DNA from 2 places in the Lactiplantibacillus sp. C232 genome. Region 2 is predicted to be linked to the other one. Evidence: predicted binding sites of a transcription regulator. Region 2 holds the regulator's gene; the other holds the start of a gene.
What was found. The regulator CtsR, encoded in region 2, represses protease genes until heat stress. The targets are predictions, from matches to a motif close to TTGGTCAAAAAAGGTCAAANA.
Positions count from the first base shown of each region.

Region 1: the regulator CtsR is predicted to act here: its motif matches at 2,123-2,143, upstream of MZO41_RS09535 (ATP-dependent Clp protease ATP-binding subunit).

Region 1 is NZ_JAMSKZ010000008.1:148,657-156,693, forward strand. It holds gene MZO41_RS09535 (ATP-dependent Clp protease ATP-binding subunit) at 1-2,050, opposite strand, end outside; gene ykzS (protein YkzS) at 2,533-2,730, shown strand; gene MZO41_RS09545 (phosphocarrier protein HPr) at 2,880-3,146, shown strand; gene ptsP (phosphoenolpyruvate--protein phosphotransferase) at 3,146-4,876, shown strand; gene MZO41_RS09555 (glycosyltransferase family 4 protein) at 5,415-6,593, shown strand; gene MZO41_RS09560 (glycosyltransferase family 4 protein) at 6,669-7,691, shown strand; gene MZO41_RS09565 (lysylphosphatidylglycerol synthase transmembrane domain-containing protein) at 7,695-8,037, shown strand, end outside.
Region 2 is NZ_JAMSKZ010000013.1:86,090-94,126, forward strand. It holds gene serS (serine--tRNA ligase) at 1-1,098, shown strand, start outside; tRNA gene MZO41_RS12390 (tRNA-Leu) at 1,515-1,596, shown strand; tRNA gene MZO41_RS12395 (tRNA-Thr) at 1,600-1,672, shown strand; tRNA gene MZO41_RS12400 (tRNA-Gly) at 1,697-1,768, shown strand; tRNA gene MZO41_RS12405 (tRNA-Leu) at 1,777-1,862, shown strand; tRNA gene MZO41_RS12410 (tRNA-Arg) at 1,873-1,946, shown strand; tRNA gene MZO41_RS12415 (tRNA-Pro) at 1,954-2,027, shown strand; tRNA gene MZO41_RS12420 (tRNA-Pro) at 2,078-2,151, shown strand; gene MZO41_RS12425 (CtsR family transcriptional regulator) at 2,642-3,109, shown strand; gene MZO41_RS12430 (ATP-dependent Clp protease ATP-binding subunit) at 3,128-5,632, shown strand; gene MZO41_RS12435 (TetR/AcrR family transcriptional regulator) at 5,811-6,413, shown strand; gene rpoB (DNA-directed RNA polymerase subunit beta) at 6,669-8,037, shown strand, end outside.

The sequences.
Region 1 (8,037 bases), on a different contig from region 2:
CAACGAGTTTTTCCTCGACAGGTTCTGTGACGTGGACGTGTAAGCCTTGGTTAGCTAACATACCGTTGACGTCTTCGATCATCAAACCAACGATCTTCATCAAGTTTTCCTTAGATAAAGCGTTGAATTGAATGATGTCATCGAACCGGTTTAAGAATTCTGGCTTGAAGTAGTCCGTCAACCGGCTAGTGATATCGTGCGTCTTGCCTTCAGCAGCGGCACCAAAACCGACATTAGCTTCACTGTCGCCAGTCCCAGCGTTGGAAGTCATGATGATGATCGTATCCTTGAAGCTGACAGTCCGACCTTGTGAGTCGGTCAGCCGGCCATCATCGAGGATTTGCAAGAACATGTGCATGACATCCGGATGAGCCTTTTCAACTTCGTCTAGTAAGACTAGGCTATATGGATGACGACGAACCTGTTCAGTTAACTGACCGGCTTCTTCGTAGCCGACATAGCCAGGCGGTGAACCGATCAACTTAGCCACTGAATGTGGTTCCATGTATTCACTCATGTCAAACCGAATCATGGCATCTTGAGAACCAAACAGTTCCTTAGCAAGTTGTTTAGCCAATTCAGTTTTACCAACCCCGGTTGGGCCGACAAACATGAAGGAACCAATTGGCCGGCCAGTTCCGTTCAGACCGATTCGATTACGCCGGATGGCCCGGGCAACTGCTTCAACCGCTTGGTCTTGACCAATAACCGTACTCTTAAGGTCGGGTGCTAAGGTCTTCATTTGAGCCTGTTCCTTAGCCTGCAAGTCACCAACTGGAATACTTGTCTTTTCTTCGACAATTTGTTCCATGTCCTTGACTGTTACAGTGGCAGTATCGTTATTAGGCTGGTCTGAACTTTCATCGGGCTTAGCTTTTTCTAACTTAGCAACTTGATCGCGATAGTAGGCGGCTTTTTCGTAGTCTTCCTTCTTCAAGGCGTCCTGTTTCTGCTTTTCTGCCTCGTCGATCTTTTCTTGAATCGTCTTTGGATCGACCGTCTTCAACGTCAAGTTCTTACGTGAACCAGCTTCATCGAGTAAATCGATGGCCTTATCAGGTAAGAAACGATCTTGAATGTAACGATTTGACAACTTGACGGCTGCCACAATGGCATCTTGATCGTACTTAACGTGATGATAGTCTTCGTACTTCTTCTGAATACCTTCGAGAATCTTGATAGATTCTTCCACGCTCGGTTCGTTGACCGTGACCGGTTGGAACCGGCGGGCGAGGGCGGCATCCTTTTCGATGTCGCGGTATTCGTTTAATGTCGTGGCCCCAACTAATTGGAAATCACCACGGGCAAGGGCGGGTTTCAGGACGTTCCCAGCATCCATACCACCTTCAGCATTACCGGCACCCATGATTTCATGGATTTCGTCAATGAAGAGGATGATATTCGGATTGCTTTGAACTTCCTTCATTAATTGTTGCATTCGTTGTTCAAATTGACCTCGAATACCGGTACCTTGAACAAGGGAAGCCACGTCCAAACGAATAATTTCTTTATCTAACAGTTTTTGTGGAACTTGACCAGAAACGATTTTCTGTGCTAGTCCTTCCACGACCGCCGTTTTACCAACCCCAGCTTCACCAATTAAAACGGGGTTATTCTTGGTCCGGCGATTCAAAATCTCGATAACCCGATTAATTTCGGTATCGCGACCAATCACTGGATCGATTTTGCCCTGTTTAGCTTGTGCTGTTAAGTTGAAGCCGTATTGGCCAAGGAGGCCACCGCCGTTGTTATTGCCACGACGATTGCCGCCATTAGGACCAGCTGGCTGGGTCGGTGGGGTCTGTTGTTGCCGGTAAGCGTTATTAGGATCAACGCCACCCTGCATTGCACGGAAAATGTCGTCAAGACCACCAAAACCGAATGGATCTTGTGCCATATCAGCACCTCCAACTCCGTTATTTGGTTGCTGTTCCTGATTCTTTAGCAGTTGATAGCAATTTTGACAAAGGTTGATTTGTCGCCGCTGACCGTTGACGCTCGTATATAAATGGATCGTCGCTTCGTTCTTATGGCAATTGTCACAAAGCATTATGCTGTCACACACCTTTCGCATCAGAAATATAACTAAATCGATTAGGATCATAGTTAAAGGTTCATCGGCTCTTTGACCTTTGTTGACCTTTGACTATTAGTATAGCGAATTTACGGACTGTTGCAAGTGAAAAGCCTCAGGGTCAAAACTGGACGTGCGGCCGGGATAATTCGCAATGGCTGATTGATTCAATTATTTCTGAATAGTCTGGATAGTCGCAACTCATAGCTTGTCATGTAACCGGATTCGTTGTATATTAATTATCTGGTTAGGATAAGTGATGATGTAACTGTCTGTCTATATTATAGTACAAAGCGGTTTTTTTGCATGTATCGAGCCTGACCAGTTTTGATGTTTGCAGCGCATCGTTTTTCATTGGTGACCGTCAACAGCCAGTGAGCGGCGGAGAACTTTGTTCGTAAATATCAAAATAATGATGCAGTAATGTGTCAACCTAACTTTGAGGAGGCGGTAATTGTTTGGCAACGGATTATACCCAGTTAATGGAAGCGTTGCGTCATGGCGAACGCGACAGTTTTACCGTAACGCCGGATGAATTTATGGCTTTTCACGATGCCTATATGAAGTATGAGTATCGTAAACGAGTCATTGGTATGGCAGACTTAGATGGCCGCATTGTTTACCATTTCGAGAAGGATGGTAAGACAACCAATTAATAGGCCTAGCTTGAATGAAAGGGCTTGTATTTTAATTGGATAATTGCTATCATCATTATTAAGGGCTCTTGAGTATACGTGTTGGCGGCAACTCGAATTGACTCGGAACCAATTTTAAATTTATTTATCTTGAAGGAGATCGAATAGTTATGGAAAAGAAAGAATTTCACGTTATCGCAGACACTGGTATCCACGCACGTCCCGCAACTTTATTGGTACAATCAGCAAGTAAGTTCAACTCAGAAATTACGTTGCAATACCAAGACAAGTCCGTTAACTTAAAGTCCATCATGGGTGTTATGTCACTCGGTGTTGGTAAAGACGCTGACGTTACCATTTCTGCTGAAGGTGCCGACGAAGCCGACGCTATCGCAGCTTTAACTGAAACGATGAAGAAAGAAGGATTATCTGAATAATGGCTGAAAAGGTACTAAAAGGAATTGCGGCCAGTGATGGTGTTGCAATTGCTAAGGCCTATATGCTAGTTGATCCAGATTTATCATTCGAAAAGACAACAGTTTCCGATACGGATGCTGAAGTTGCACGGTTACATGACGCTTTCGATGCTTCCAAGGCTGAACTAAAGGTCATTAAAGACAAAGCGGTTGAAAACTTGGGTGAAGAAGAAGCAGAAGTTTTTGAAGCTCATATCACCATTTTGTCTGACCCAGAAATGCTCGGACAAATTGAAGGTAAGATCAAGGATGATAAAGTCAATGCTGAAGAAGCTTTGAAGGAAGTTACTGATACTTTCATTTCAATGTTTGAAGCGATGACGGATAATGCATATATGCAAGAACGAGCCGGTGATATTCGCGACGTAACGAAGCGGGTCTTAAGCCACTTGTTAGGGGTAACCTTACCAAGTCCAGCTTTAATTGACTCCGAAGTAATCGTGGTTGCCCACGATTTAACACCTAGTGATACAGCTCAACTTGATCGTAAGTATGTTAAGGGCTTCATTACTGACATTGGTGGTCGGACTAGTCATTCAGCCATCATGTCACGGACGCTTGAAATTCCAGCGGTCGTTGGATCTGAATCTGCCACGACTGATATCAAAGAAGGCGATACGGTCGTCTTGGATGGTATCAACGGTGACGCTTTAGTAGCCCCAACGGATGCTGAAGTTGCTGATTACCAACAAAAGGCTAAAGACTTTGTTGCGCAAAAGGCTGAATGGGCTAAGTTGAAGAACGAGGCCACCGTTTCTAAGGACGGCAAGCACTTTGAATTAGCTTCTAACATCGGGACACCTGACGATATGGATGGGGTTTTGGATGCTGGCTCTGAAGCCATTGGATTATTCCGTTCAGAATTCTTGTACATGAACAGTTCAGAATTACCTGACGAAGATACCCAATTCGAAGCTTACAAGAAGGTTGTCGAAGGGATGAACGGCAAACCCGTTATTGTTCGGACCATGGATATCGGTGGTGACAAGGAATTACCTTACTTGCCATTACCTGATGAAATGAACCCATTCTTGGGTTATCGGGCTATTCGGATTTCCCTCGATCGTGATGACATCTTCCGGACCCAGTTACGTGCGTTATTACGTGCGTCACATTACGGTCAATTACGGATTATGTTCCCAATGATTGCAACGCTTGACGAATTCCGTAAAGCCAAAGCTATCTTTGAGGAAGAAAAAGCCAAGTTGGTTGCAGCTGGTACGCCTGTTGCTGACGACATCAAGCTTGGTATCATGATTGAAATCCCAGCGGCAGCTATTTTAGCTGACCAGTTTGCTAAGGAAGTCGACTTCTTTAGTATTGGGACTAACGACTTGATTCAATACTCATTTGCTGCTGATCGTGGTAACGAACAAGTGTCATACTTGTATCAACCATACAACCCATCGTTGTTGCGTTTGATCAAGCATGTTATTGACGCTGCTCACGCGAACGGCCGCTTCACGGGTATGTGTGGTGAAGTTGCTGGGGATCAGATTGCGGTGCCATTATTGATGGGCTTAGGTTTGGATGAATTCTCAATGAGTTCAACTTCCGTGCTTAAGACACGTTCATTAATGAAGAAACTTGATACTAAGGAAATGGCTAAATTAGCTGATAAGGCACTTAACGAGTGTGTTACTAACGAAGAAGTCAAAGAATTAGTTGAAAAGAACGTCTTCGGTAAATAAACAATCAAACTAAGAGCAAATCTGTGGATTTGCTCTTTTTTTGTGGGTAAATGCGGGTCATTAACCAGTTTGTACTAGCCCCGGGTTTAGCACGACGGGGGAGTGGGCTACCCGCACCGGTATGATGAGAGCTGGCACAGTACATGACGCGAATTGACTGGACATTTAGGCATTGTGATAATTGTCCATAGTTGCGACCGCGCTAGTCAATGATGGACACAGGGCACATTGCTACTCGCTGTTGACGGTGAAGAGTTGGTGTAGTGGAAACGATGTAATGGCGGTGTTGAGTGATGCCTAGCGATTACAATTCATCATTTCGAATTCATTTTCTATAGGTGTAGCTGGTCAGATAGATTTTGTCATGAACTCTTAATTTATATTAAGATTATTTGCAACTCGGATATTTAACCAATATAATGTTTATAATATAGGCATTAAGTCGAATTCGTGATGATCATGAAATAATGATCTAAGCGCGGTTAAGCAACATCGATTAGCAGCACGGTTAATTGATGGAAATAAGGGGAGAATCTACGTGAATATCGGGATATTTACAGACACATACTATCCACAAGTGAGTGGGGTCGCAACGTCAATCAAGGTGTTACGCAATCAACTCGAACGGGCTGGTCATCAAGTCTATATCTTTACGACCACGGATCCCCATGTTGATAAGAATATTTATGAACGCAATATTTTTCGGTTTACGAGTATTCCATTTGTTTCGTTCACGGATCGGCGCATCGCCGTTCGCGGGCTTTTTAAGGCTTACCAGGTTGCTAAGGATCTTGGCCTGGATATTGTTCATACGCAGACAGAATTCTCCATGGGGATGATTGGTAAGTTTGTTGCCAAACAATTAAAAGTCCCATGTATCCATACGTACCACACGATGTATGAGGATTATCTACATTATATTGCGAATGGTAAGTTGTTAAAGCCATACCACGTTAAGGAGGCCACACGGGCGTATTGTTATCATCTGAACGGGATTGTAGCACCGAGTGAGCGGGTTGCAAATACACTGACGGGCTACGGCGTTAAAGCGCCAATTCGCATTATTCCGACTGGAATCGACATTAATCAGTACGAGCAGCAGTCGACGGTGGATTATCGGCAAAGACTCGGCTATCAGTCTGATACGCCAGTATTACTTTCCTTGAGTCGTTTGGCCTACGAGAAAAACATTCACGAAGTCATTGCAGCCCTACCGGCGATCTTAGAACAGGTGCCGAATGCCCAACTCCTGATTGTAGGTGATGGTCCGGCACGTGAAACACTGGAAAATCAGGTTCAAGACGCCGGCTTAACGGCGCACGTACAATTTACCGGTGAAATTGATAATGATGAAGTTTATAACTATTACCAGATGGCTGACCTGTTCGTTTCGGCTTCGAACTCAGAATCACAGGGGCTGACGTACATTGAAGCAATGGCTGCTGGCCTTAAAACGGTAGTGGCTGCTAGTCCGTACACGGATCAATTACTTGATGATCCGTCACTGGGGACGACCTTTACAAGTGAGACCGATCTGATCAAGGATGTTGTGCGTTATTTACAACATCCCAATACTTTTAACGATCCCAAGCCACGGCAGAAGAAGCTTTACCAAATTTCCGCAGAGTATTTCGGCAAGCAAGTGATCAACTACTATCAAGACGTACAGCTGGCGTATTCTGAATCAGCGGATAAATCGGCGAATATTAGTAATTAACGTGTGTCAAATCGTCAATGAGCACCGCCAAAACGGGGATGCTTATTCGACGTATGACGCGTAAGGGGACGAATTATGTTAGACATTACCATGTTTTCAAAAGCTGACTCCGTCAAGGGTCAGGGAGTCGGCAGCGCCTATCTAGAATTGATGCGGTTGTTGCGGACCCATTGGCAGGATGAATTTAATATTAAAGTCAATCGATATGGGCGCTCCGCCGTTTCACATTACCATACGGTTAATCCAATGTTTTACCTGTCTACGTTTATGCCTAATCGAGGCCGTAAAATCGGTTACGTGCATTTCTTACCAGAGACGCTCGAGGGTAGCTTGAAGTTGCCACGACCATTCCAAATGATTTTCAATCGTTATTTAATCTCATTTTATAAGCGGATGGACCACATTGTGGTGGTGAACCCGACCTTCATTCCAAAATTGGAAGCATACCATATCAAAAGAGCGGATGTAACGTATATTCCGAATTTTGTCAGCAAACGTGAATTTTACGAAATGACTAAGGCTAAACAGTTGCGCTTGCGCCAACAATACGGCTATGATCAAAATAAATTCATGATTATCGGGACCGGTCAGATTCAGGATCGGAAAGGTGTTCCTGATTTTATTACGCTTGCAAAGCAGAATCCAGATATCCAGTTTGTATGGGCCGGTGGGTTCTCGTTTGGCCGAATTACGGATGGTTATCAGGAGTTGAAGCAGGTGGTGGATAACCCGCCAGCTAATCTGTCGTTTCCAGGCATCGTTCCTCGTGAGAAATTGGTGGACTATTATAATATGGCGGATCTTTTCTTACTGCCTTCTTATAACGAGTTATTTCCGATGTCCGTGTTGGAAGCTTTCAGTTGTGGGACACCAGTATTGCTCCGGGATTTAGATTTGTACCGGGCAATCATTGATGGCTACTATCAAGCGGCCAGTGATGTTGATGATATGCAACGACAGATCGACCAGTTACGCCATAATCCAGCCGGGTTGCAATTCTTGCATGACAAGGCGGTTTTGGCTGCTCAGGATTATTCGGAAGAGCGCCTTGCCAAAGTTTGGCATGATTTTTATTTGCAACAGGCAAAAGAGGGGTAGTCAATGACAAGAAAAAATATCTGGTCATTACTCGTAATGGTTGCGTTAGGCGTCGGCATTTCGTGGTACTCACTGCGCAATGTCAAACTAAGCAATCTAATGGACGATATTCTCACTTTGAATTGGTGGTGGTTATTAGTTGCGTTAGGGTGTGTCGGACTATACTTCGGTCTGGAAGCCGTGGTGGTGCAAAAGTTTGTCAGGCACCGTTATCGGAACTATCGCTTTAAGAGTGCCCTGCGCGTTCCTTTAGCCGAGCAACTATTCAACGGTATCACCCCGTTTTCTTCGGGTGGCCAACCTGCCCAAATCTTCGTGATGGCACAATCAGGGATTGACGCTGGGC
Region 2 (8,037 bases):
CAGAAGAAGCGGAACAAGGAAGACGCTAGTGCCGAAATTGCAGAAATGCAAAAAGTTAGCGCCGATGTGAAGACGTTGGATGAAGAACGGCGGACAGTCGATGCCCAAGTTCAGGATATGGCTGCACATTTACCAAACATGCCCCATCCCGACGTACCAGTTAGCTTGAAAGAAGAAGATGCCGTTGAATTACGTCGAATCGGGACACCACGGCATTTTGACTTTACGCCGAAAGCACATTGGGATATCGGTGAAGATTTAGGCATCTTAGACTTTGAGCGCGGTGCTAAGGTTTCTGGTAGTCGTTTCTTATACTACGTGGGCGATGGTGCTAAACTGGAACGCGCCGTTTACAACTTTTTCTTAGACCAGCACGAAGCTGAAGGGTATACGGAAGTTTTGCCGCCATACATGGTCACTGATGAATCTATGTACGGTACCGGCCAATTTCCTAAGTTCAAGGAAGACGCTTTCCGGATTACGACGCAAGATTTGACGTTGATTCCAACGGCCGAGGTGCCATTAGTCAACTATTATCGTGATGAAGTTATTCCAGCTGAAAAATTACCAGTTTACTTTACGGCCTTATCACCAGCCTTCCGTGAAGAAGCTGGTAGTGCTGGTCGTGATACGAAAGGCTTGATTCGCTTACACCAATTCAATAAGGTTGAAATGGTTAAGTTCACGAAACCAGAAGATTCATGGGATGAATTAGAGAAGTTGACCAACAATGCCGAATCATTGCTAAAGAAACTTGGGTTACCATATCACGTTATTACGTTAACGACTGGTGACATGAGCTTCACAGCTGCCATGACACATGACTTGGAAGTTTGGTTCCCAGAACAAGACAAGTACCGGGAAATCTCGAGTTGTTCAAATTGTACTGATTTCCAAGCTCGGCGGGCGCACATTCAATATCGCGATGACGATGGCAAATTGCAATTCGTTCATACTTTGAACGGGAGTGGCTTAGCTGTCGGTCGGACCGTTGCAGCTATTTTGGAAAACTATCAAAATGAAGATGGGACGGTTACGATTCCAGATGTATTAGTTCCATATATGCACGGTAAGACGAAGATTGAAAAACAAGGTTAATTGAGATGAAGTTAGCGAACTCGCAGTGATGCGAGTTCGCTTTTTTTGCATAATTAATGAGTATTAAAGGGAACTGTCGATTTTAAAATGTGAGTGGAAATAACGGCCGAGTTGACTAAATAATTGCGGGACGGGCAGAATGTCGGGACAACATTTCAGGCGCAAAAGGGCGAAAAAGCTGGGTTTACTGAAATTTATTCACCTTTTTTTGAAAATAGGGTTTGCTATTTTCGGCTACCGTGCTATAATATTTCTTGTCGGAAAAATATAACTTGTTTATCCAGTAAAAAGTATATTTATCCATTTATTTGAAAAAAGTTGTTGACAAGTATTCAACATGATGATAAAGTTAAATAGTTGTCAAGGCATACCAGTAAGAACTGTTTGAACCGGCAACAAGGCATGATTAACATCATGCGGGTGTGGCGGAACTGGCAGACGCGCTAGATTTAGGTTCTAGTGTCTTACGACGTGGGGGTTCGAGTCCCTTCACCCGCACATGCCGACTTAGCTCAGTTGGCAGAGCATCTCACTAGTAATGAGGAGGTCGGAGGTTCGAATCCTCTAGTCGGCATTTACAATTTAATAGCTTTATTATGCGGAAGTAGTTCAGTGGTAGAACATCACCTTGCCATGGTGGGGGTCGCGGGTTCGAATCCCGTCTTCCGCTTTTAATTTGCCGGGGTGGCGGAATTGGCAGACGCACAGGACTTAAAATCCTGCGGTTAGTGATAACCGTACCGGTTCGATCCCGGTCCTCGGCATTTTAAATAAGCACCCATAGCGCAATTGGATAGAGTGTCTGACTACGAATCAGAAGGTTGTAGGTTCGACTCCTACTGGGTGCATTAGTATCGGGAAATAGCTCAGCTTGGTAGAGCACCTGGTTTGGGACCAGGGGGTCGCAGGTTCGAATCCTGTTTTCCCGATCGTTTAACACAGTCTTAGTTAAGTGCTAAGGCTTTTTATTTAATTTTCTCGGGAAGTAGCTCAGCTTGGTAGAGCACTACGTTCGGGACGTAGGGGTCGCAGGTTCAAATCCTGTTTTCCCGATTACGGTTAAACCAACTAATCCAGTCATTTGGCTGGATTTTTTTTATGGCCTTTTTTGTAAGCAGGGGTGTTTCAACGGTCAGGGGACACTTTTGCGACGTTACTCACTAAGTCAGCCATGTGAAGAATACGGTGGTTGTGACTCATAATCCCGACAAGGCAACAGCCACTGTTAGTCATGAGCTCGGAGAAATTAGTCTCGGAACTGCTGTTCATCGTTGTGATACCAGTGCCCATCGCCTGCAATGAGGAGTGACTCAACTTGACATATTTTAAATAGGTAGTTCAATGAATATGGAGACCTAATAATTTAATCATTATGAGGTTCTAAACGGTTGAATCAATTGAAAGCAAACGTTTGGCGTGCTATGCTGTAACAACCGTTAAGCACATGCTAGTCCGCGGTTTGGGTGAAATTCTTTGCTTTTTTCCATTATCCTCGTATAATAATAGTCAATATTAGTCAAAGATAATGAAAAGGGTGAAGCACATGCAAAGTCAAAATATCTCGGATATTATTGAAAAGTATTTAAAAAGTATTTTGGCGGACTCGGAGCATGTTGAAATTCGACGGTCAGAAATTGCCGACCTTTTCAACGTGGTACCCTCACAGATTAATTATGTGATTAAGACCCGGTTTACGATCCAAAATGGTTACTTAGTTGAAAGTAAACGTGGCGGTGGTGGTTATATTCGCATTGAGAAGGTTAATTTGGTCGATGATGCTGATGTGTTGGACGCCCTCATACAGGTGATCGGCGATTCAATCACACAACGAGATGCTTATGCGGTCGTCCAAAGTTTATACGAGGACGACGTCTTAAATCGTCGAGAAGCGCAATTGATTTTAGTGGCGATTGACCACGAGACGTTAGGATTAACGGACCGGGACTTAGAAAACAGTCTGCGGGCCCGGATAATTATCGGAATCTTGAACCACTTGCGTTACGAAAGCTAAAGAAAGCGAGGAATCGCAATGGATAACTTATTTACACCTAGTGCCAAAAGTGTGCTGGTACTGGCACAGGAACAGGCCAAATATTTCAAGCATCAGGCAGTTGGTACGGAGCATTTGCTATTAGCATTGGCCATCGAAAAGAATGGAATTGCTAATAAGGTGCTACAACAATATGCCGTTAGTGAAGATGACATTCGTGAAGAAATCGAACGGTTCACTGGCTATGGGACGTTGAGCAATGTTGGCAAGGATACTTACTTGCCATATTCACCAAAGGCCAAAGAAATTTTGTCCGTTGCCGGTGATGAAGCAAAACGGCTCGGTGCCAACAAGATTGGAACGGAACATTTGTTGTTAGCGATGCTCTCTGATGAAAGTATCCTTTCCTCGCGAATTTTAATGAATTTAAACTTAGATCTAGGTCAGACGCGTAAAGTCGTTCTTCGCAAGCTAGGTGTCAGTGACGCCATGAGTAAGCGCAAGGGTAACGCGGCTAATCGCGGTGGCAAGAAGACTGAAGGAACGCCAACCTTGGATTCTCTGGCGCGCGATTTGACCCAATTAGCTAGTGAACAAGAAATGGACCCGGTAGTAGGTCGTTCCAAGGAAGTCAAACGGGTCATTCAGATCCTGTCACGGCGGACGAAGAATAATCCGGTCTTGATTGGTGAACCTGGGGTTGGGAAGACTGCAATCGCCGAAGGTCTAGCCCAAAAGATTGTGGCCGGTGATGTGCCAACTGATATGGCAGATAAGCGCTTGATGATGCTCGATATGGGGTCACTAGTCGCTGGGACAAAGTATCGTGGTGAATTCGAAGACCGCCTGAAAAAAGTGATTGATGAAATTTACAACGATGGCCATGTGATCTTATTTATCGATGAATTGCATACCTTGATTGGTGCCGGTGGTGCTGAAGGGGCTATTGATGCCTCTAATATTCTGAAACCCGCACTTGCACGAGGGGAACTCCAAACGATTGGGGCAACCACTTTAAATGAGTATCAAAAGTACATTGAATCTGACGCTGCGTTGGAACGGCGTTTTGCAACGGTCATGGTCAATGAACCGACCGAAGACGAAGCCGTTGAAATCTTAGATGGACTACGGCCACGCTATGAAGAACATCATCGGGTTACGATTACGGATGAAGCTGTTGATCAAGCAGTCAAGCTATCCAGCCGGTATATCAGTGATCGTTTCTTGCCTGATAAGGCCATTGACTTGATGGATGAGGCGGCAGCTAAAGTCCGCATCGATCAGATGGATCAACCAACGAAGCTATCCAAGAACCAGGACAAGTTAGCGCAACTGCGTGAGGATAAGGAAACAGCGATCGAAGCACAAGATTTTGAACAGGCCGCTGATATTCGTAAGCAGGAGATGCAACTGAAGCAACGCCTAGATCGAATCGAAGCTGACCAAGACGCCGAAGTGACTGAGGGGGCAACACCACACTATGATTTACAAGTCACAGGTGAGGATATTGCTCAGGTCGTTGCCGAATGGACCGGGGTTCCGTTAACGCAATTGCAAAAATCTGAAAGTGAACGCTTAGTTAACTTGGAAAAGATTTTGCATGAACGGGTTGTTGGACAGCCAGAAGCCGTATCCGCAGTGGCTCGTGCTATTCGCCGTGCGCGCAGCGGGTTGAAAGATCCGAGTCGGCCAATTGGTTCCTTTATGTTCTTAGGACCAACTGGGGTTGGTAAGACGGAGCTAGCAAAAGCCTTGGCAGCAGCGATGTTCGGGTCTGAAGATAATATGATTCGGATCGACATGTCTGAATACATGGAACGCTATTCGACTAGTCGTTTGATTGGCTCGGCACCTGGTTACGTTGGTTATGACGAGGGCGGTCAGCTGACAGAGAAGGTTCGCCAGAAACCATACTCGGTCGTGCTATTTGATGAAGTTGAAAAAGCTCATCCGGACGTCTTTAACATTTTGTTACAAGTTTTGGATGACGGCTACTTGACGGATTCTAAGGGTCGGAAGGTAGACTTCAGAAATACGATTCTGATTATGACGTCGAACCTTGGGGCAACCACACTTCGTGATGAAAAATCAGTTGGTTTTGGTGCAACTGATAAGGCCAATGACTACAATGCGGTTGCTGCGACGATTCGAGCAACGTTAAAACAGACGTTCCGCCCAGAATTCTTAAACCGGATCGACGAAACAATCGTCTTCCATTCATTGAATAAGGAAGAATTACACGAAATCGTTAAGTTGATGTCACAAGAAATTGTTGATCGAGTGGCCCAACAAGGTATCAAGATCAAAATCACTCCGGCTGCCATTGACGTGGTTGCGAAGGCTGGCTTTGACCCTGAGTACGGAGCACGACCAATTCGACGGGCATTACAGACTGAAATCGAAGATCGGTTGAGTGAAGAATTATTGACCGGCGCGATCAAGGTCGATGACCAAGTTACGATTGGTGCTAGCAAGGGTACCATTACAATTAATATTAAAAACCAGCCTAAGGCAGATGGTCGTTCGACCGTTTCCTCAAAGTAGGCGCGATTAAATTAAAGATGACGCTTGAAGTGGTAGTCCACTTCAGGCGTCATCTTTTAGGTTCAATCGGTATTAAGATGCTACCCACTGAAGTGAACTGTAGGATCTGAGGCTGGTGGTTCGGTGCTGATTGGTGTAAATTATAATAGGAAATAAAGTCAAGAAAGAAGATGATAACATGGCGACACGAGCCGAACAGATGGCGAAGACGCACCAGGCGATTTTAGACACAGCCCGGGAACTGTTTTTAAGAAATGGGTATGATGCGACAAGTACGCGCGACATTGCGAATGCGATTGGCATTACGCAGCCCGCGCTTTATCACCATTTTAAAGATAAAGAGGTCATCTTTCTGGCTGTCATTACGACGGTCGGTGCGGAAATCAAGGCTGGCATTGAAGCGATTCAAGTCCGTGCGGATTGGTCTCCGTTGGATCAATTAACAGAAGTCTCGCTATTACTAACGCATAAGCATCCGGCTGATGTCTTCACGTTAATTCATTCCAGTTTCAAAGCATTAACGCATGAACATATTCGCGAGTTGGGCGGCATATTTGTTACTGATTATGTGAAGCCGATTCAAACCGTTTTTGAGCAACCTGACATGCAACTACATGTGGGGGTCACACCACAGATGGCGACGAATTTCTATATCACCAGCTTGAGTCCACTGTTTAATAGTTTTCATCAAATCGGTGATCCTCATGCTGACGAGCGGACCCACGTTCAAACTCTTTTAAAGATGATCTTATACGGGGTTGCGAGTGAACCAGAAAACTAATGGCGGCAGAGAAGTCTACTAGTTGACAACTAACGTTATTCGATGTATATTATAACTTGTCTGTAACCGTGAACTCGAGCGAACGCGCAATCTATTGTCTGTGCGGCTCGTTAATATAAATCCAAAAATAGTCAACTTAAGCGACTATTTTTGGTTTTTTTATGCCTAAAATTCGGTCAAAAACGCATTTGTAACACAAATGTAATATTTGACCGGAGGTGGCGGGTTCCGGAATAATAAGAAGGGGTGAACAACTTGGCCGGACATTTAGTAAAATACGGTAAACACCGTACCCGTAGAAGTTATGCACGTATCAAGGAAGTTCTTGATTTGCCTAACTTGATCGAAATCCAGACCGATTCTTACCAATGGTTCTTGGATGAAGGTCTCCGGGAAATGTTTGAAGATATTATGCCGATCGACGATTTCGCAGGAAAACTTTCACTTGAATTTGTCGACTATCAATTATTAGAACCAAAGTACACCGTCGAAGAAGCTCGTGAACATGATGCCAACTACTCGGCACCATTGCACGTTACCCTACGTTTAACTAACCATGAAACTGGTGAAATTAAGTCGCAAGACGTATTCTTCGGTGATTTTCCATTAATGACTGAACAAGGGACGTTTATTATCAACGGTGCCGAACGGGTCATTGTTTCACAATTGGTTCGTTCACCCGGCGTTTACTTCAATGAAGAATTAGATAAAAATGGGCGTCCTAGCTACGGCACAACGGTTATTCCTAACCGGGGTGCTTGGTTAGAACTTGAAACTGACGCCAAGAATGTCTCATACGTACGGATCGATCGTACGCGGAAGATTCCATTGACGGAATTAGTCCGGGCCTTAGGCTATGGTTCTGACGATGACATTATTGACATGTTGGGCGAAACTGACAGTTTGATGTTGACGTTGGAAAAGGACGTTCATAAGAACACCGACGACTCCCGGGTTGAAGAATCCTTAAAAGATATCTACGAACGGCTACGTCCTGGTGAACCTAAGACGGCTGACAGTTCGCGGAGCCTATTGACTGCTCGGTTCTTCGATCCAAAACGGTATGACTTCGCACCAGTTGGTCGCTACAAGGTTAACAAGAAGTTAAGCATGAAGACGCGCTTAATGGACCAAACGTTAGCTGAGACATTAGCTGATCCTGATACTGGTGAAGTTATTGCGCAAAAGGATACGGTCATTGACAAGAATGTCATGGCTAAACTATCCCCATACTTGGAACGTGACGACTTTAAGACGGTTACTTACACACCATCTGACGAAGCCGTTGTTACGAATCCAATGGTCTTACAAGTTGTTAAGGTTTATTCACAAAACGACCCTGAAAAGGTTGTGAACGTGATTGGTAATGGCAACATTGATTTGAAGTTCAAGCACATTGTGCCTGCTGATATCATTGCTTCCATTAATTACTTCTTCAACTTGCAAGAAGGTCTTGGCTCAACCGATGATATTGATCACTTGGGTAACCGGCGGATTCGTTCCGTGGGTGAATTATTGCAAAACCAATTCCGGATTGGGTTATCCCGGATGGAACGGGTTGTGCGTGAACGGATGTCGATTCAAGATGCTGCGACGGTAACGCCACAACAATTGATTAACATTC